DNA from 3 places in the Ferdinandcohnia jepli genome. Region 3 is predicted to be linked to each of the others. Evidence: riboswitches for the same ligand, from Rfam matches in the RefSeq annotation. Region 3 holds a riboswitch; each other region holds the start of a gene.
The links. A riboswitch is a leader RNA that binds a small molecule or an ion and turns the genes downstream of it on or off. The one in region 3 is predicted to bind S-adenosylmethionine.
Positions count from the first base shown of each region.

Region 1: another riboswitch for S-adenosylmethionine. It lies ahead of AB3M96_RS06585 (5-methyltetrahydropteroyltriglutamate--homocysteine S-methyltransferase); the one in region 3 lies ahead of AB3M96_RS10065 (sugar ABC transporter substrate-binding protein).
Region 2: another riboswitch for S-adenosylmethionine. It lies ahead of AB3M96_RS05855 (LLM class flavin-dependent oxidoreductase); the one in region 3 lies ahead of AB3M96_RS10065 (sugar ABC transporter substrate-binding protein).

Region 1 covers NZ_JBFOKR010000005.1:80,307-87,505, forward strand. The annotation lists gene AB3M96_RS06580 (phosphodiester glycosidase family protein) at 1-1,015, shown strand, start outside; gene AB3M96_RS06585 (5-methyltetrahydropteroyltriglutamate--homocysteine S-methyltransferase) at 1,258-2,361, opposite strand; SAM riboswitch class I at 2,483-2,584, opposite strand; gene AB3M96_RS06590 (sulfite exporter TauE/SafE family protein) at 2,767-3,573, shown strand; gene AB3M96_RS06595 (spore germination protein) at 3,783-5,492, shown strand; partial or broken gene AB3M96_RS06600 (GerAB/ArcD/ProY family transporter) at 5,440-6,545, shown strand; gene AB3M96_RS06605 (Ger(x)C family spore germination protein) at 6,526-7,199, shown strand, end outside.
Region 2 covers NZ_JBFOKR010000004.1:177,065-184,263, reverse strand. The annotation lists gene AB3M96_RS05865 (hypothetical protein) at 1-479, shown strand, start outside; gene AB3M96_RS05860 (ATP-grasp domain-containing protein) at 495-1,445, opposite strand; gene AB3M96_RS05855 (LLM class flavin-dependent oxidoreductase) at 1,461-2,513, opposite strand; SAM riboswitch class I at 2,595-2,705, opposite strand; gene AB3M96_RS05850 (M20 family metallo-hydrolase) at 2,935-4,215, shown strand; gene AB3M96_RS05845 (VanZ family protein) at 4,328-4,723, shown strand; gene AB3M96_RS05840 (plasmid pRiA4b ORF-3 family protein) at 4,726-5,784, opposite strand; gene AB3M96_RS05835 (hypothetical protein) at 5,904-6,293, shown strand; gene AB3M96_RS05830 (3-ketoacyl-ACP reductase) at 6,489-7,199, opposite strand, start outside.
Region 3 covers NZ_JBFOKR010000008.1:96,557-103,755, forward strand. The annotation lists gene AB3M96_RS10050 (VOC family protein) at 409-792, opposite strand; gene AB3M96_RS10055 (ABC transporter permease) at 782-1,804, opposite strand; gene AB3M96_RS10060 (sugar ABC transporter ATP-binding protein) at 1,773-3,311, opposite strand; gene AB3M96_RS10065 (sugar ABC transporter substrate-binding protein) at 3,490-4,566, opposite strand; SAM riboswitch class I at 4,740-4,895, opposite strand; gene lipL (octanoyl-[GcvH]:protein N-octanoyltransferase) at 5,005-5,832, opposite strand; gene pta (phosphate acetyltransferase) at 6,218-7,189, opposite strand.

The sequences.
Region 1 (7,199 bases), on a different contig from region 3:
GGCCGCGAAACCTGACTTCTTGGTTATAAACGGGGATTTAGTTGACTCAGCCTGGAAAGAGGACTTTGACCTTGCAGAGCAAATTTTACAAGAAGAGGTTGGAGATAAGCTACCAATCTATTATCTTCCTGGAAATCATGAAATTATGGGACCAGGTACATTGGATAACTTCTTAGAAGTCTATGAAAACAACCGCTATACATTTGACCACAAAGGTACACGATTTATTTTACTAGATTCATCGACTGGAAGTTTCCGTACTAGCGATTTTCAGCAGCTTTTAGACTTGAAAAAAGCATTAACGGAAGCAGCAGCAGATCCGAAGGTAAAAAATGTCGTTGTAATGGCACATCATCCTACAAGAGATCCGCTGCCAACGAAAAATAGTCAGCTTAGTGACCGAAAAGAATCGAATCTTCTTGAACAATTTTTAACAGAGTTCCGTCAAGACTCAGGTGGTAAGGGAGCGCTATTCGTAGGCGGACATGCACATACTGTTAGTGTTGACCGTGTCGAAGGTGTTCCATATATGGTCGTTGGTCCATCTGGAAAAGCACCATACGGCTCATCAGATGCGGGTGGTTTTTATGAGTGGACTATGTTTGGAGTTGACCCAACTCCGATACCTGATAAAGCAAAGGGACCAGAGCAATCAAATGGTAACGTATCAGGTTCGGACTGGATTCAAGCTGAGGTTAATCCATTATTACTATCAATTACTCTCCAAGCACCTGTAAGTGTAAAAGTAGGAGAAACTGTAAAAATTGAGGCGACTGGCCATCAAAAAGACAATCTAAACTTCCCGCTTCGCTATCCAGCAACTGTTCAATGGGAAGGTAGTAACAATGTCTTTATCGGTAAGGGAGAGGAACTAGCCCGTGCAGAATCATCCGGTAAATATGATGCACTCTTTAACCAGCAAACACTTGAGCTAAAAGCCTTAAATGCTGGAGAAATTAGCTTGAAGGTTGAAGCAAATAGAATGACTGAGGAACTTAGTATTGTAGTTCAGTAGTGAGACAAGGGTTCTTTGTTCCAAACTGCTGGGACTGAGGGACAGGTCGTTGTCCAAACTTGGGTTAGACTGGTTTACTGTGCCTAGTACTAAACACGTAATATGTTTATTTAGGTGTAAGAGTAAATAATGCGTTGTGTGAAAGGACAATTGTATACTCCTATTCATAATAGTATAAAAGCGAACATCTTATATGAAGGTGTTCGCTTTTACTATGGTTTTGGGATAGTCCCTGCGTCCCATTATCCCCAAATTTCTTTAGAGATATCTACGATATATTTCAATTTTGCCCATTGTTCTTCCTCGGTTAAGATATTACCGTGGTGAGTGGAAGCGAAACCGCATTGTGGGCTGATACATAATTGCTCAAGTGGTACATATTTTGTTGCTTCTTCTACACGAGCTTTAATGTTTTCCCTGTTTTCTAAAGTACCATGCTTTGAAGTGAATACTCCAAGTACGACTTGTGGTCCCCCATTTGGAATATATTCTAATGGTCCGAAGTCTCCAGAACGGTCATCATCATATTCTAAGAAAAACCCAGTTACTTTTTCTTTAGCAAAAAGGGTAGGCGCAATTTTCGCATAACTACCTTCAAAAGCCCATTTAGATCTGTAGTTACCACGGCATAGGTGAGTAGTGACAACTAAATCCTCTGGCTTATCTTCCAATACACCATTAACAACACGTAAAGCTAGGTCAATTAATTCTTCACGTGAATAGCCACTATCATTAAAAGGAATTTCTGGTGCATTCAGACCAGCTATGTAAACATCATCTAGCTGTAAATAACGGCATCCTGCATCATAAAAAGCTTTAATTGCATCACGGTAGGTTTGGATGATATCTTTTGTATATTCTTCAATGTCAGGATAGATTTCTAAATTACGGATACCAGCGTTAAATAATTGGTTAGGACTTGGAATCGTTTGTTTAGCAACAGCTCGGTCTCCAACAATTTCTTTAAATTCAATAAAGTCTTTAACATGTGGGTGGTCCGGGTTAAACGAGATTTTTCCAACAACACGCACATCGTAACGCTCAGTTTCCTCACCTTTAAATGCAAAACCACTTTCAGGAACATAGCCCTCAACACCATTTAAATGCTCTAGGAAATCAGTATGCCAAAAACGGCGACGGAACTCCCCATCAGTAACAGCTTGTAATCCTACCTCTATTTGCTTATCAACAATTTTCTTAATTTCTTCTGTTTCAATTCCGTGTAATTCTTGTGCAGTAATATCGCCTGCCTGGAATGCCTTTCTTGCCTGATGAATCCTCTCTGGCCGTAATAAACTACCTACATGATCTGCTCTAAACGGTGCCTTAACTAATGTCTTTGTCAATTGAATCTCTCCCTTTTATTGATTTGGGACAAGGGGACAGGTCACTGTCCTAATGTCCAAACATAAAAAACCTCTCTTCAAAAATAAGAAGAGAGGGTAATAGATAAGTAGAATCCTGCTCTTCTTATCTTCTAGCATTACGCTACTGGAGTTGGCACAGTACTATTTAAAGTCCGCTGCCGAGGTATCATAGGGCCAGTCCCTCCACCTCTCTTGATAAGAAAGAAAACGAAATATTAAATTTATAGACTTTACTTTACATTTTACAAATTGAAATGTCAACTGTGAAATGAAAAACTACCAAATCTATCTTTTGTAATTAGACTATTCCTGTATAATTGAAAGATACATAGAAAATGGGACAAGGGACCTGTCCTCTGTGCCAGCATAAGGGAGCGTACAAAATTGGTTTATATACTTCTTTTATTAATTGGGTTTGTGGGAGGTACGATTGGTAGTCTTGCCGGTTTAGGTGGGGGAGTAGTTATTGTTCCTTCTTTATTGTTCTTAGGAGGTAGTCTTGCGCTTATTCCCTCAATAAGCCCACAAACTGCTGTTGGTACGTCTGTACTAATTATTGTTTTTACTGGCTTATCTTCGACGTTAGCCTACTTAAAACAAAAGAAAGTAGACTATGTAAGTGGATTGATATTTTTTATTGGAAGCGGACCAGGAGCTATAGTTGGCGCTTATTTAAATGATAAATTAGAGCTTACATTCTTTTATACCTTGTTCGGAATATTAATGGTATTTATTTCGTTCGTATTGGCCATTTCAAACAAGCTAAAACCTATCCAGTTCTCTAAGGGGCTTGAAAGAACCTATATAGATAATGAAGGGAAGGAAACGACTTATCGAGTTTATATACCTCTGGGTATCGCATTTGCTTTTGTGGTTGGTGCATTGTCTGGCCTATTCGGAATAGGTGGGGGAGCACTAATGGTGCCTCTCATGTTACTAGTTTTTCGTTTTCCACCATCTGTAGCTGTTGCAACCTCTATGTTACTAGTGTTTCTATCTGCAATTACAGGATCAATCGCACATATCCAACAAGGAAATGTCGAATGGCTATACGCTCTTGCTCTCATACCTGGCGCATGGTTCGGAGCAAAATTTGGTGCAATTCTTAACAAATCATTAAATGAGAAAACAATTGTACTTGTCTTTAGAATTTTTATATTAGTTATTGGAATTAGACTGATTCTTTCTTAACTAGACTAACTTTCTCTTTGGTTTTGGGACAATGTACCTGTCCCTCTGTCCCAGACGGGAACCATGTCACAAAAAGCCGCTTACACTTGAAATGAGAATTTCGAGTGTGAGTGGCTTTTTGTTTTTACTCATTTTTCCTGCGAAAGAATAAAATACCGTTTTTATAGGAAAATAATAAAAAAATCTATATCTTTGAATGAGGTAGCGCGATGTCATGGTCAACGATTAGAAGGAGTAAACGAAATAGTTCTCAAAAAAAGCCGGAAGAAGCTATCCCAATTCCTCATAAGTTGGTTGAGGACATGGAGAAGAAGAAGATTGGCAAGAGTCTTGATGAAATTATTGAGTTACTCCAAGATTTATTAGGGAAAAATGTTGACTTTTTTTATCGGCACTTCCAATTGTATGGAAAGTTTCGTGCTGTCATTGTATATTTTTCCAGCCTAGTTGATAAAAAGGCAATTAACAATGAAGTTATGAAGCCGTTAATGTATATCCCAATTTATACTGATATCTCTACTATCACATTAGAAAACCTGGAGGATTTTATTTTTAATGAATCCATATTTCATAGTGAGGCGAAGGGTGAATGTAATATTGAAAAAATCATACAAGCGTTATTACGAGGAGAAACGCTTGTTTTTATTGATGGATTAGATACTGCTATAAAATTTGGTGTAAAAAATATCGAAAAACGTTCGATTTCTCAACCTGAAACAGAGCAGGTTATTCTAGGGCCGAGGGAAGGTTTTATTGAATCTCTTCAGACTAATTTGGCATTGCTGCGAAATCGGTTGAAAACAGCTGATTTCCGTATAGAAACATTAGAAATTGGGCGCTTATCTAAATCAACTGTTGCAGTTTGTTATCTAGAAGGAATTGCCACGAATGACCTAGTTAATGAGGTTAAAGATCGGCTAGGTAAAATTGATATAGATGCGATATTAGATGTGGGATATATCGAGCAATTTATTGAAGATAATCATATGTCCCCTTTCCCTCAGATACAGAGCACGGAACGACCTGATAAAACGGTTGGAAGCCTGCTAGAAGGAAGGGTTGCCATACTAGTAGATGGGTCCCCTTTTTCTCTCATCGTACCAGTTGTTTTTAACCAGTTTTATCAAACATTTGAAGATTACTCATCCCGGTTTTTAATGGGAAGCTTTGTGCGACTTGCACGTATGGTAGCTTTAGTTTTTTCATTAATTTTTCCGTCTCTTTATGTATCCTTTATATCGTTTAATCCTGAGCTTTTGCCAACTGAATTTGCTGTAGCAGTTGCAGGTGGTAGAGCAGGGGTGCCTTTTCCAGCAGTTATCGAAGTTCTAATCATTGAGATAGCTATGGAAGTACTCCGAGAAGCGACTGTACGTTTACCCAAGCAGGTTGGTGGGGCTCTTTCTATAGTAGGAGTTCTTGTTATTGGACAAGCTGCTGTTGAAGCCGGGATAGCAAGCCCTATTACAGTTGTTGTTATTGCTTTAACAACGATTGGGTCATTCGCAACACCTGCCTATAGTGCTGCATTTGCGCTACGTATGCTGCGATTTCCAATTGTGATTATGGCTGGTTTTTTTGGGCTCTATGGTGTAGTGATTGGAGTTATTTTTATCTTTAACCATATGCTCTCATTAAAATCCTTCGGAGTTCCCTATATGAGCCCCGTTACACCCGGTAATTTTCAAGGTTTTAAGGATGTTATCATAAGGGCACCTTTTTGGTGGATGCCTAAACGTCCAGCTATGCTTCACCCCCAGAATTCGGACCGTTTAGGAACGACTAAGGAGGAATTGAAAAAAGCACCAAGTAATACGTTGGATCCATTAAAGGTCGGAAATGAAAAGTGGAAGGAGGGGAAGTCTGATGGAATACCCAAAGGAAATAACAGTCATACAAGCGACGACAATTCTAATTAGTACGATTATTGGTGTCGGACTTCTTGCACTTCCACTATTTGCAGTAGAGACTGCTGATACTGGTGCTCCGCTGGTTACCTTAATGGGGATAGCGATTGCATCTTTAGGACTTGGAATAATTACCTTCCTAGGGATACGCCACCCACGTAAATCTTTAATTGTATATGGAGAGGATATTCTAGGAAATGGGCAGGAAGGCTTTCAAGCCTTATGGTTATCCTCTTTTTTGCAACGTTAACTGGATTAACATCAAGAGAATTTGGGGCGGTTGTTATAACCGCAATACTAAAGCAGACTCCCCTTGAGGTAACGGTTATTGTAATGTTAGTTCTTGCTGCAATTTCGACGAGAAATGATATCAATATATTTGCTTATATACATAATTTTTATGTGCCAATCATAATTGCACCAGGATTAATCGTTGTTGCATTATCTTTAAAAAATGCAAATACTTTATATTTATTTCCGATTATGGGTAACGAACCAGGGAATTACTTTGTAGGAGCGACTACTATTGCAGCATTATTCCAGGGCTCGTTTATCTTTACGATGATCATCCCTTACATGCGAAATCCCAAAAAAGCAATAAAGGCTAGTCTATTTGGGATGATATTTGCAGGTGGGTTATATTTTTTGATTGTTGTAGCAACTGTCGCTGTATTTGGACCGGGTGAAATTAAACAGTTATTATGGCCAACACTCGAATTAGCACGCACTACATCTATACCCGGAAATATTCTGCAACGTTTGGATATTGTATTTTTATCGGTATGGGTAACAGCAGTTTTTACTACCCTTTTTTCAAGCTATATGTTTACGGTTCATTCTATAAGTCAGTTATTTAGGTTAAGGGATCATAAAATGTTATCCTTATTTATTTTACCGATTGTTTTTGTTATAGCGATGATTCCCCAAAATATTTTGCAATTATATGACGTTATTGAAGTCTTTGGTAGATTAGGTCTTATCATAACGATTGGTTATCCATCTTTATTACTTTGTGTAGACCTTATAAAGAAAAAGGTGAAAAAAAGTGGGAGTATCAAAGCATAAGTCTATCATCAAGGCGATTCTAATGACTGTTGTACCTTGCCTGCTATTAGCTGGGTGCTGGGATAGTGAAGATATTGAACAACGTGCAGTTGTATTGGGGATATCGATTGACAAAATTGATAAATCAGAAGCGGAAGAATCTCTTGAGCAAATAACTGGATTGGGTAAGAATTTTCCTAAACCTAAAGAAGGATTAATTGAACTTACTGCTCAAATTGCTGTGCCAGGGCGTATTCCATTGGGGCCTCAGACCGGAGGGGCTGGCGTAGATCAAAAGCCAACCTGGTTAATCAAAGTAGTAGGTTATACAATTGATGACGCGATTGCAGTTCTTCAGCAGGAAGTGGCAGACCAACTGTTCTTTGGTCATCTCAGAATCATTGTAGTTAGTGAGGAAGTTGCAAAAGACGGATTAATAAGATTCAATGACTACCTTCGAAGAAATCCGGAAATACGAAGAACAGCCTGGATGGTCGTTTCAAAGGGAGAAGCAAAGAAGTTCATGGAAGTAGCTCCTAAGCTAGAACGTGTACCTACTTTATATTTATCAGCAATGGTTGAAAATGCTGTTGGATTGGGAAAGTTTCCTGATGATTTTATAGGGTTATTTTGGACGAAGCTTCAAAGTAAAGGGCAGGAAACGTTCCTTCCGTA
Region 2 (7,199 bases), on a different contig from region 3:
TTCATCAAGGAAAAGACCCACCATTACTCGCTGCGGACGCTCCTAAGAAACAGATACACGAAAACATGGTGAAGAACCTTCCTTTGGATGAAAGCACGCAGGTTGCGGAGGCATCGATGACTACAGAGTCTTCCACACTTGAAGAAATTAAAGAAAAGTATGATAGTGAATTTACTATTCTTGAAAAAGACACAAAGAAGAAAGCCAAAGAGCTACTCAAACGAGCGAAGGCAGATTTTATCGAAGAATCAGCTGATGGAGTGGCAGTTTTGCAAGTGATGGGTACCTACTATAACGAATTCAAGACGTTAGAAAAAGAAACCGATGAGTTATTCTACGCGCTCTATACCGAGCTAGAGAATGAGTTAGTAGTTAATGGACACTCAAAAGAGGAAGCCCTGCCTTATAAGAAAAAGTATGAAGAAAAGAAAAATGAATTATTGAAAAAGGCATTAGATGTTCAGGGAAGTTACCAGTAGGCAACTTCCCTTTTTTTACACCTCTACTCCAGCCAACTTCTCCAACTCTTTCCCTAAAAACGTTGCAACCTCAAGCATACCAAACTTACCGGCAGCATCCTCCGCGTCTGAGTTGTAATTGGTATTTGTATTGATGTCATATGTGAAAATTTCGCCCTCGCTGTTACGGATAAACTCGATGCCAGCAATGTGAATGTCGTTTGCAGCTAGAACCTGCTCATACCTTTCTAAAATAGGATCTGCAAAGTTTTCAACGATTTGGAACTTAGGTTTCGTTGGTACTTCTTCGCCAACTGGACAGAAAAGGTCTCCGATTTGGCATGCGTCTGCCGGGCATAGTTCAAAGCCTTCAGATGTGTCGACTCGAACCGCATACACAAACTTGCCGCCAACAAATTCGCAACGGGTGATATATGGTTCTGGTGATTGGATGTACTCTTGAATAAGCGTAATTCCATCAACCGGCTCCTCAAAAGTCGGTCCTTCAAGATACTCATTTAGTGCTTCTAATGAATAGAACAATTGAACTCCAAGTCCTTTTCCAGCACGGTTATGTTTTGTAATAAATGGTGCACCTGCAAACTTCGCTGCCGCTTCACGAATTTGTTCTTTTCCAACTGCCGCAACTGTTTTCGGTGTTTTTACACCATAACGATTCAACTCAAGGTATTGCTGAACCTTACTAACTTCTAACTGCAGTGCACGCGATCCGTTAAACACTTTTCTATCGTGCGCTTCTAACCATGCAAGAACTGCACTCGTTAATTCAGGTGCATATCGATGACCGCGCGTATGAGAAGATGCGCTCATTCTACTATAAAATACACCTTCCGGCGGTGCCTCGGATAAGTCCACTGTTCCCTGATCCAGATGCCACAACTCATACGGAAGATTTAGTTCTTCTAGGCGCTTTACTAAGTGCTGTGTCCATTCATCATTTTCATGAATTACATATATTTTACTCATTGCTTCCACTCCTTTTTAAGCTTCTAGTTTTTGAGTTCGTTTCGCTTCTACAAGTGGCATTACATCACGAGCAAAGCGTTCCATTTCTTCTAGCTGTGGTGAAAATTGAAGTAGTAATAAGTCTAATCCAACCTCTTCATATGCTAAAATGCGCTCCGCAATTTGTTCCGGTGTTCCGATTAAGTTTGGACGCAAGCCTCTGTTTGAAACGGAATAATCCTGCAACTGAATTTGCTGCTCTAATTGAGATTTACTTGTGAAATCCTTGAATCCCGCGTATCCGCTAGTATCTTTTACATCCGTGATACGACGAAGTTCCTCCTGAACCTCTTCCTCTGTATCGCGGCAAATCACGTACGCTGCCATTCCAAAGGATTGGAAGTCGTCTTTGTTCAAGGCTTTTCGTCTATTTTTCATATCCGTGATTTTCGTATCAATTTCTTCAACTGTTCCACCATGCATCACATAAGCGTCCATGACTGAAGCGATTACTTCTTTACCCTTTGGACTTTCGCCGCCTGCATATAAAACCGGGTTAGGACGTTGAACTGGCTTTGGAGCAAGCTTCGCATTTTGGATATTGTAAAACTTGCCATCATATGAGAAAGTTTCTTCTGTCCATAGTCCTTTCACAACATCGATAAACTCTAGCGTGCGGTCATAACGCTCATCATGTGCTGTAAAAATACCGTTGTACTGACGGGCTTCTTCTTCCCACCAAGCAGAAACGACATTCAACGTAAACCTTCCATTGCTTATATGATCAATGTTCGCAGCCATTTTTGCTGTTACAGCAGGGTTGTGGAATCCAGGACGGACCGCTGTCATAATTTCAATTTTTTCCGTAACTGCTGCAAGTGCTGCCGCAGTTGACCAAGCCTCAAGGGAATCATGCTCGGGACCCTTAATATCATTCAAATATAATTCAGCAATTAAGGTTGTATCATAGCCCCATTTTTCCGCCGCTTGAATCACTTCCTTTGCATAAGCAAAGGTCGGTGGCATGTTCTCATCCTCCACATTTCGTAACCACCCACCAAAAATCGGTAACCAAAAACCATACTTCACTCCACTCATCTCCTCATGCTGTTTCTAGATAAAATAAAAAACCTCTTCAAAAAGAAGAGGTTTGTATGTAACGTCGACCCCTTCTTATTTCTCAAACATCAAGTTTGATGGAATTGGCACAGTATTCTATGAATCTAGAACCCGCTGCCGAGGCTTCAAAGGGCCATTTCCCTCCACCTCTCGTAATAAGAAGACACTATTTATTTCGTAATTCGTAATGTTATCATACTTTATCTATCAGAAAAGTTCAACAAAAAAGTTTTTGTTAGCTAATGTAGTAAACCGAGTAATCTTATTGAATTACTGAATAGAGTTTCTCGTTAAGTCACAATTATGATTGCAGGATAGTCTTATTAATTGCATAATAGGTACATTAATTGAACAATGCTTAAATTGCAAACCACAAAAAAGGAGAATTCAGATGAACCTGTATGAAAAACTCATAGTAGATTACGATAAATCATTAAACAAAAACGGCGTAAGGGGTGAGCGCTTGGCCACAAGATTAGCGGCTCTTTCCGAGATTGGACTCACACCAGACTGCGGTTCGTACCGGATTGGCTTTTCAGAAGAAGAAAAGGCAGCAAAGGACCTCGTCAAAAAATGGATGACCGAAGCAGGACTTGAAGTAACTGTTGACGGTGCCGGAAATGTGTTTGGCCGCCTTGAAGGTAAAAACCCAGAGTTACCGGCACTAATATCTGGATCCCATGTAGACAGTGTGCCAAATGGCGGACATTTTGACGGACCACTTGGTGTGCTTGCTGCACTAGAGGTTGCAGAAGCTTGGAAACAAACCGGATACACTCCAGAAAGACCTTACGAAGTCGTCATTTTTACCGACGAAGAAGGTGCACGTTTTAACGGTGGCTTTAGTGGCAGCATGTCGATGATTGGTGAGGCAAAACCAGAGGATTTACTTCCTAAAAAGGATATAAACGGAGTCCCTTTTAGCGAGGTGTTAGAAAGTATTGGCCTCACTACAGATTCCTTTTTCACTTCAAAAAGAGACCTCGACAAACTAGAAGCCTTTGTTGAAATACATATTGAACAAGGTAAAAGACTTGAAAATGCAAACACATCTGTAGGAATTGTGACCGGAATTGCAGGACCATGCTGGTTGAAGATGACGTTTAAAGGACAAGCCGGTCATGCAGGCAACACTCCAATGAATGATCGACAAGATGCTCTTGTTGCTGCCAGCCAATTTATATATGAGGTACAAGCGCTCCCTCAGCAAGTGAGCTCTTCTGCAGTTGCGACTGTTGGCAAGGTTGATGTATTTCCTAATGGGGTAAATGTTATTCCAGGTGAGGTTCGTTTAACTGTTGATATTCGTGATATCCAAAAGGATACGCGCGACAAACTAGTCGAACTTGTCATCGACAAGGCGCACACTCTTTGCAACAACCACAACATCGAACTAGAAGTAGAAGAAACCTTCCGGGAGGCACCCGTTCCAATCAGTGAGGACATGCAGGAAAAACTGGCTAACTCGGTTAAAGCCCAAGGGATAGAACCGGCTTATTTACCAAGCGGTGCCGGGCATGATGCAATGGTGGTTGGGCGTAAACTTCCGGTTGCGATGATTTTTGTACAGAGTAAGGATGGGATTAGTCATAATCCTGCCGAGTGGTCGACTTTGGGGGATTGTGTGCAGGCGGTTCATGTGTTGAAGGATTTTTTGGAGACTTATAGATAATCATGAAAAAAGAGAATGGAATCTTATTTTTCCATTCTCTTTTTACCCACTAATAACCAATAGGTTTATGTTCTTCCCGGGTTGACCAAACTCACTAATGGGTGAGGAAGATATGAAAATAAATTATGAACTTGTATTTGGAATGGACAAGGTGGGACATTTCCTGCTATTCTTCGTTGTTTCATTTATTCTCGGTTTGGTTTGCTTAGTGGTTATTAATAAATACCACGTAAGAAAAAGTCTGGGAATTGTATGGCTATATCTGATTTTACTAGGACTTTTTGAAGAGTATAGGCAATATTTTCTTCCAGAGCGAAGTGCAGAATTTTTAGACGCTATTGCTAATTTACTTGGCACAACAACTGGTTTAGGTATCCCTTTTTTACTCTCTTCTCTTTTAGTAAAAAAGAAGGGACAGCCATCCCCACAATTTAATGTGATCTTCTACATTTTTCCTATTCCATTTTTAATAGGGTTATGGTTGATAAATGAAAGACCATTTTTTTAGAATTATAACTTTTTCAACTTCCAGTTAATTTCCCTAAGAGCAAACTTCTCATACCTTTGGATACGTGCCCATTCAGTCATGTCGTGATGTTCAGGATGAGCAGGGTCTCCAATGACGGTTAAAAAGTGTTGAAATCCCGGTTCCCCACCTACATCCTCTGGTGGAGCATTTCCTTCTCCGTCTAAACAGGTCGGATATTTGAAATCATAATCCTCGATAATTTTTTCGAACTCGATGTGATGCTCCCAATTATCGCCGAAATCATAGGTATAGATTAGTGAATGATAAGTCGGTATATATTCTGACAGATTCGCTGATGTGTCTTTTGCGTTATTCGATGTCTCTAAATCAAATCTGAGATTTGCAATCGAATTCTTTTTTTGATCCAGTATTGTAAATTTATGAAGATGATAATTCCTCCAATTAAAAGCTGATTGTATACTGTTATGTAAGTCGTTAAATGTCATATTCAATGGTACTACCAGCCTGCGCCAAACCTGATAATTACGTAACTTCAATGTAATTTTTAATTGAGCAGCACGTGAAGTAAAAATGCGGGTACCCACAAATTCTTCAAGGTCTTTATACATCTCTTCATTCGGGGTAATATACCCTTTTCCTTCTCCTGCTAAAAGTTTGCTTATTCTCATACTCATGTCTATTTGAATTAAGTTTTCTGGTTCTAAACGATCGCCCAAAAATTGAACAGTTTCACAGGCTCTATTCATTCTAGAAACGCATGTCCGATTCTTGGTTTTTACAAAAGAAACTGTTTCTGAATGAAGGAGATACTTATCAATAACTTCCTCCTTAATCCGTTCTGCCTCAAATGTTTTCCGAATCCCCTGCAGTAAAAGTTTAGCTAACTGTTTGAAGTCTTTTGCTTTTAGTCCGTAAAAGACAATAGCATATCGATTCTTGTCGTTTACCATGACAACCGTTTTCTTACGGTTTATGGTAATGATATTAGCGTGCCAAGAGAACAGGTCGTCCTCCACTATTTCTTGTCCAGGTTTCATTTTTAGTTCATCTAAAAGTTTTTTTGTACATTGAATTAGCATTTTAATAGCTCCTAATCATAATCTTAATCAGAGTATATCATTTATTTGAAAGTGTTATTGTTTACTAGTGTTGCCAGTTTATAATGTTACTAGACGGAATAATAAGAGAGGTGTTGCTTATGTCGTTTAAAATATTAGACGTAGCAAAAGACGATGTGGGACCTTATCTAAAGCTTGAAATAGAGTTAACAGATGGAACGACTGCCGTTATTCGGTGGGGATTAAACAGTGAGGACTATAAACAAATACGAAGCATAGTTACAAAGAAACATTTCGACTCCTTAGCTACCGGGTACTCTTACGAACTACTTCCATATTACAGTAGTGTGCAAGAAAGAACCGGAAGCACTCCAACTTTTTATGGAAGTGTGAGATGTATTCAAGAAACGCGGGTAATGAAGGTTGATTTTGTATGTTCTGAAAGGTTTGCTGGTAATTTGGAGTGGTTTCGGAGTCATGTAAGCTGTTTAGCTGATGTTCAGCACATAATTTGGGAGGATTTTAGATAAGATTTGACACTTGATGTTGAGTTTTTGGGGTTTACGATTTTTATTTTGGATTTATGGTTTTTAATCTGAATTTACGATTTTTAATTTAAAAATACGGTTTTTAATTCGGATTTACGATTTTTAAATGAAAAATACGGTTTTTAGCAAAAATACCTATGTGGAATAAACTTAAACCACATAGGTACCAAGCACATTTTATGGATTAGTAGACCAAAGTCCCGCTGATTTGATAAAAATGCGAGGATGTAATTTTAGCTGGGCTACAATATATTCAGCTAAATCCTCTGGCTGCATAACTTTTTCAGGATTTCCGTCTGTTAGATTCTCTTTAAACGCTAATTCAGTAGCCACTGTACTTGGAGTCAGCGCTGTTACACGGATATTATGTTTACGAACTTCCAATGCTAGCGACTCGGTCAAACCTAATAAACCAAACTTCGATGCACTGTATGCACTTGTAACTGGTGCTCCTTTTTGACCAGCAGTTGACGAAATATTAACGATGTCACCACCATTTTTTTCGATCAATTGTGGTAGGACCGCACGGGTTACGTAGTAAGGCCCCATTAAATTAATGTCAATTTGTCGCTTCCAATCCTCTGGTGACAATTCAAGAAACTTACCGAACTTTCCAGTACCAGCGTTGTTTATTAAAATATCGAATGAACCAAGTGACTTTGTTAGCTGCTCAACTGCCTGATTTACTTCTTCCATTGAAGAAACATCAGCAGTTGCATATGCCGCTTTACCACCCAGACCTTCGATTTCCTCCGCTACCTTCTTAAGGTCAGCTTCCGTACGCGCTAGCAATCCTACATGAACTCCTTCTTGAGCTAATGCAATTGCAGTTGCACGACCAATACCTTTACCAGCCCCTGTTACTAGAGCTACTTTTCCTTTTAACGA
Region 3 (7,199 bases):
TTCTAATCTCTTTTTATTCTACTGCCCGTCTAACGGCCAGATTTACACCTAACATTAAGACGACATCTTACAGAAAAGGTTTCACTTTTTATAATATTTGGATTTATCACTCTATTATGTAACAGAAACAAGTAAATTGCACATAAAAAAGAGCCTTATCCTGAATCAGATAAGACTTTTCTATCTACTTTTTCAATTTATCGGCAATATCTTGGCTAAAGCCATACCGCGCACTGATTTCTATCTTCAAATAACTAGCTTACGGTTTTTAGTTTTGATTTATGATTTTTAATTCGGATTTACGATTTATAATTTGAATTTACGATTTTTAATCGAGATTTATGGTTTTTACGAGAAAAATACGATTTTTAGCAATTTCCGGCGCATCGCCAGCTTAAAAGCCGCTTCTTACTTCTCAAACAACTCAATCCACTCACCATCTGGTCCAATAAAAAACACATATCTTGCACCACTTGGAAGAGTCGTTATCGCTTCATCCACAAATGTTACCTCGTGTTCCTTAATTCTAGCGATTTCCTGTTCAATGTTCTCCACGGCAAACGCAATATGGTGTACCTTTCCTTCAGTCGGTAAGTTAGGATTATATCCCGAAATCAATTCAATTACCGTTTCATCTGAGTCACTGAACCCTAAAAATGCAAGTTTGATAGCTGGATCGACATGGTCTTGTTTTTCAAGTAACTCTAAGCCTAATACTTTTGTGTAAAACTCTATCGTTGTATCTAGATCCCTAACTTGGATTCCTACATGTTCTAATTTTTTAAGCGGCATGTTTCTGTTCTCTCCTTTTACGAATGATTTTTGGTCGATAGCCTACTCCAATATACGTAACGGCAAGCGCGAGTACTAAGACAGATCCCTTAACAATTTCAAAGGCATAGTACGGTAGATTTAACATGGTTAATCCATTTAACAAAATGCCAATTAAAGCTGCTCCGAAAAACGTACCAAGCGCGTTTGGTTTTCCAGCACCTAATACAGAGAAACCTACAAATACAGCCGCGACAGCCTCCATTAAAAGAGAAGCACCGGCATCAATTTGCCCTGACCCGACACGTGCAGCAAATAGAATACCAGCCATTGAAGCAAATACTCCTGACACTGTGTATGCAATAAGTTTTACCTTATTTGTATTAATCCCGGATAACCTTGCTGCTTCTGCATTTCCACCAGTCATATATAAAATTCGTCCCCATCTTGTGTGAGTAAGAATGACGTACACAAGTAGAACAAAAAACAACATAATCCATACAGGTACAGGTAGGCCAAGCATTTTACCCTGGCCAATCCATAAAAAGGCTGAACTGAATTCACCCGGTGCAGTCCCTCCACTTGTTAGCGGCATGTTGTTATAAATGGAGTACCCTTCCGTATACGTTCGATGAAGTCCAGAAACAATATACATCATTCCCAAAGTTGCAAGTAAATCCGGTATCCCTATTTTTACAATCAACAAAGTATTCACTAACCCTACTAAAATACCAACAACAAGAGGTAACAAAAGCACAATCCATAATGGCAGCTCATACCAGACCATCAAGGATGCAGTAATTACGGTCGAAAGTGACATAGTCGATCCCACAGATAAATCAAAACCATCAACAACAAGTGTAAAAGTAACGCCTAATGCAAGCAAAGTCACAATTGAGATAGACCGCAAGATATCTGATAGATTTCCATATGAAAAAAATGCATCATTTACAAAACTAAAATATATTAAGATGACACCCATTAAAACAATTGCCCCATATTTAAACAAGAAGCTGATGATATTCCCTTTCATGTACGTCTTCCTTTCCACCACTTGCATACAAGAGGATTTTGTCTTGAGTTGCTTCTTCCCTTGTCAGTTCTTTCACAATTTCTCCGTCATACATAACGAGTACTCGGTCTGAGATACCGATGATTTCCTCAATTTCACAGGACAAATACACAATTCCCTTTCCATCGTCTGCAAGTGAAGTGATTAATTGAAAGATATCCTGCTTCGCTCCTACATCGACACCCTTTGTAGGCTCATCAAATAAGTAGATACTCGCATCACGGGATAACCATTTCCCAATTGCCACCTTCTGCTGATTACCACCACTTAAGTGCAGAGCTGGTGTCTCTGTATCGTCCGCTTTTATTCCTAGTAAATTGATAACTTCCTGAGCATGAGACTTCTCTCGTTTTCTATTCATAAAAAGGAACCGCGAAAACTTCTTTAGGTTTGCAAATGAGAGATTTGTTGAAATTGACTCATTGATAAAAAGTCCTTCTTTTCGTCGTTCTTCAGAAATGAGGGCTAAACCCGCCTCTATTGCGTCTCCGGAATGTGTAAAAGCAGCAGGTATCCCTCCTAGCTTCACTTCACCATCAACACGAGGTCGTAAGCCGAATAATGTCTTCGCTAGCTCCGTTTTACCGGCACCCACTAGTCCTACCACTCCAACAATTTCTCCCTCCGAAACGGTAAAAGATAGATTAGTTAGTTTCTCACCGTCATCGAGTCCGTGAACATCTAATAGAACCTCTCCCCGCTTGAATATTCTATTGGAAGCCTGCACAACAAATGAATTCCCAAGCATAGCTTCCACAACTACTTTTTGAGTAACATCCTTCGTCTGATAAGTAGTAATTGTTTTTCCATCTCGCATGATGGTCATACGGTCACAAATCCCAAACACTTCAGGTAAACGATGAGATATAAAAATACATCCAACACCATTCTTCTTCAGTGTCTGTATAACGTCAAACAGATGCTTGGTTTCTTCAATCGATAAGGGTGCTGTTGGCTCGTCAAAAATAATTACCTTTGCTTCATGAACAAGGGCTCTCGCAATAAGAACAAGTTGTTTTTCAGCAAGAGTTAGCTCAAGTGCCTGCTTTTGCATCGGAATGGATGATACATTTAGGAGAGAAAGAGCATCCGCAGCTCTTTTATGCAGCTTCTTCTTGGAGACAAAAAACCCTTTATCTGTTGAAAAAGTATCTAGCAATATATTTTCAGCTACAGTCAATTGCGGAACAACTACGGTGTCCACCTCTTGATATACGCAGTGAATCCCGTGCTCTTTCGCATCCTTTGGTGAATAAATTTGTACCGATTTACCATCCACTAGAATCTCTCCTGTATCAAGCACATATGCACCTGAAAGGATTTTCATCAGTGTACTCTTTCCGGCACCATTTGCACCCAACAAGGCATGAACTTCGCCACTTTTCAGTTCAAACGCTCCATGTTCGAGGGCAACAACATTGCCAAAGCTCTTCGTAATATCTCTCATTTCTAATAAAAGGTTGCTCATTTTCACATCAAGCCTCCTGTCTGTGAAAAATATGGGAGGACCTCACGTTAGTAAGGTCCTATTTTCATATTTTAATAGCTTTGTTTTTTGGGTTTATGCACTTTAATTTTGATTTGTGCATGTTAATTTCGATTTCTGCACGTTACAAGAAAAATATGCACTTTAGCAAAAACCCAACTTATTCTCCCGCTTCAAGCTTCTTCAACTCGTCTGTGTACCCTTGCTCACTCTTGCCCCAGCCTTCAATGTATTGATCAAGTTCAGCTGTTGTAATTTGTTGAGCCGGTAGAGCTTCTTTCGTTACGAAAACTGGCTCAAGCTTTACTCGTTCTGGTGTTTCATCCCCATTAAGCTGTTGGTACACATAACGAACCTGGATACGTCCGATATCCTTTGGATCAACGGCTGCAGATGCAACCCACGGGCTGTTATCTTCTTGAATCATTTGCAGATCTTCGTCACTCATATCAATTCCATACACCTTGATATCTGTACGTCCCGCTTGTTGAATTGCACGAACTGCCCCTTTTGCAAACTCATCCCACGCTGCCCAAACTGCTGTGATTTGGCCTTCTTCAGGATATTGCTTTAACAGTGCTTCCATTTGAGCTTGCGTATCTAATGCTGTATTTGCAGTAGCCGCACCGAATGTGGCGATTTCCTTAATACCTGAGTTGCTTTCTAAGAACTCGGCATAGGCAAGCTGGCGTCTTTCCATTGGTGCAAAACCTGCCACCCAGATTTTCACGATGTTTGCGTCACCTTTAGCATCCTCTGCTAATTTTTCCAGCGTCATTTGCGCCATTTGTTGGTCGCCTTGCTCTAATACTGTAACGCCCGGAACCTCTACTTCTGCATCAAATACAACTACTGGAATCCCCTTATCAACAGCCTTTTGTACTCCGTTTTGTAGAGCTTCCTTTGTTCCGTGGTCGATTAAAATTCCGTCAAATCCTTGGTTGATCGCAGCATCTAAGTTAGACGCCATTTTTGCTAAGTCACCATCGGATGTGAAAACCGTTGTTTTACCTCCGAACTTTTCTACTTGCTCTTCTACCCCTTCGATATACTGGGCGGAAAAGGTTCCTAGGTTCTGCTGCATGACTAACGCTATCTTCTTATTTGCTAATGGATGGTCTGTATTTTTAGCCTCATTATTGCTTGTTTTTGTTGTTTCCTCTGCCACTTTCGGTTGGCAGCCAACCAATACAGCTATAATTAGTAAAAGTATAAAAAATAATTTTGTTAATTTCATTTTGTTCTCCCCTTTTCGGTTTTAATCATTGTTCTCCCATCTGTTTACTCAAGTTGACTATATATCACTCTCCCGTTTTTTAGAGGCTTTTCTATGAAATTATGTATTTGTAAAATAAGAAAAGCCTCTTTCTAAATCAGAAAGAGGCTTGAAGCATACTAACGTCTTCGCACCTCTTATCTTCCAGAAAGAATAATCCTTCTGTTGGAATTAGCACCGTGCCTTGCGGGAAATTTCCCGGCGATTTGTATCGCCCCATTTCACAATGGTATTACGGTCGGTTGCTGGGCATCATCGGGCCAAATCCCTCCGCCTGCTCTCGATAAGAGTTGTATACAGCATATTCACTTTTTTACTACTTGACGAGAATAATATCATCCTCAAAAATAAATTGCAATATTTTTATTATAAAAATTATGAGAATAGTAAAAACTCTTTTTACATCTCAATGGCTTTCCGATTTCGTTCTAAAACACGTGCATAATTTTGTTCAAACAGAATCATTTCCTGCTCTGTCAGCTGTGAAGCAAATATATGCTGACTTTCATTTTTTAATGTCTGTAGAAGCTGAAGCATAACTTTTTGCATGGTTAAATCTTTATCAACTAATTCTGCTAAAGATGCCATTGTCTCCGGCTTAATAGATGGATAGATAAATTTTGTTTCCTCACCTTTTAAAGCTGTCTCATAAAATCGCCTGATAACTTCAGCACGCTCTGAACCACTGCCTGTTACTCCCAGATAGATTTGAACGGCTACCCCGTTTCTTAATCGACGCTGTGAAATCCCCGCAAACTTTTTGCCATTCACACTTAGATCATAGCTTCCCGGACAATATGACCCAACTATCTCTTTTGCCACTATTTCGACTTGATAACCTTTGAACATTCGTTGAATAAGCGCGAGCATCGTATCGTAACCACGATTGATATCGATTCCTTTTTCACTCTCAGGAAAAATTAACGAGATATTTAACACGCCTTCGTCAAGCACGACCGCAAGACCACCTGAGTTTCGGACGATGACTCTGTATCCCAGTGACTCTAGTAATCGGACTCCATCTTGTAAATGAGGTAGCTTCGTATCCTGTATCCCAAGCACAATCGTATCGTGATGTACCCACGTTCTGGCTGTTGCTACAGATTCACCTTTTCCGACAGATGCACAAAGCGTATCGTCCATCGCAAAGGATTGAAGCGCATCAAACTGGTACCCATGACTTGATTGATCAATTATTCGCCAACTCGGCTGTTGTAAAAGGCTCATTTCTCAAAACTCCCGTACGTAAAAAGTAATTTATTATACCATATTGAGCTTGAAGAGGTAAAAAGGGGTACTTTAAATAGAACTTTTAGTAGATTAGATTGATAAGCAAATTAGAATCTATTATGTAATTGCGCATTAACTTTACTAATTGCAGGATAGCTTGATTAATTGCATAATAAATTTAATAATTGCTTACTAATTTCGATAATTCGCAGGATAACAGAAATATTTCTGAAAACAGATAATAAGAAATTGACAGCCAAAGCAAGCCTCAAAAATGATATACAACACCAACATAGTTCAACATTTGCAGGTAGGAAATTGATGCTTTCTATCTATAAAAAAAAGATAGCCACGCCCAACCGTGACTATCTCCCACATTTTTTTACAGCGCTTGTGCCGCAGTAATCAACGCAAGCTTGTATACATCCTCAGCGTTACAACCACGTGATAGGTCATTCACCGGTTGGTTTAGACCTTGTAAAATCGGTCCTACTGCTTCAAAATTTCCAAGACGTTGCGCAATTTTGTAGCCGATGTTTCCAGCTTCAAGGCTCGGGAATACAAATACATTTGCGTCCCCTTTAAGTACTGAGTCTGGTGCTTTTTTCGCAGCAACAGATGGTACGAATGCAGCATCAAACTGGAATTCTCCATCTAAAACTAACTCCGGCTTTAATTCCTTTGCAATTTTAACAGCATCTACTACTTTATCCGTTTCTGGTGATTTTGCTGATCCCTTTGTAGAGAAGCTTAGCATTGCCACGCGCGGATTGATATCAAACATTGCTGCTGTATTCGCACTCTCAATCGCAATTTCAGCCAAGTCCTGGCTATCTGGAGATATATTGATTGCACAGTCTGCAAATACATATTTTTCATCTTCACGAACCATGATGAATACACCTGACGTCTTTTTTACACCTTGCTTTGTTTTAATGATTTGTAAAGCAGGACGTACTGTGTCTGCTGTTGAATGAGCAGCCCCACTCACTAATCCATGTGCTTTACCTGTATAAACAAGCATGGTTCCGAAATAATTTTCATCTTGTAGAATTTTTCGAGCATCTTCTTCAGTAGCTTTTCCTTTACGACGCTCAACGAAAGCTGCTACTAATTGATCAAACTCCGCATATGTAGAGTAATCATAGATTTCAACACCATCTAGAGATAATCCAAGTTCATTTGCTTTATTTTCAACCGCCTGCTTCTCGCCAACAACAACCGGCACAAGCACTTTTTCACTTGCTAATCGGCTTACTGCCGTTAAGATACGCTCATCTAGTCCTTCTGGAAAGACAATTTTCAAGTCCTTACCTGAAACCTTTTGTTTTAACTCTGTAAATAAATCACTCACATTAAATCCT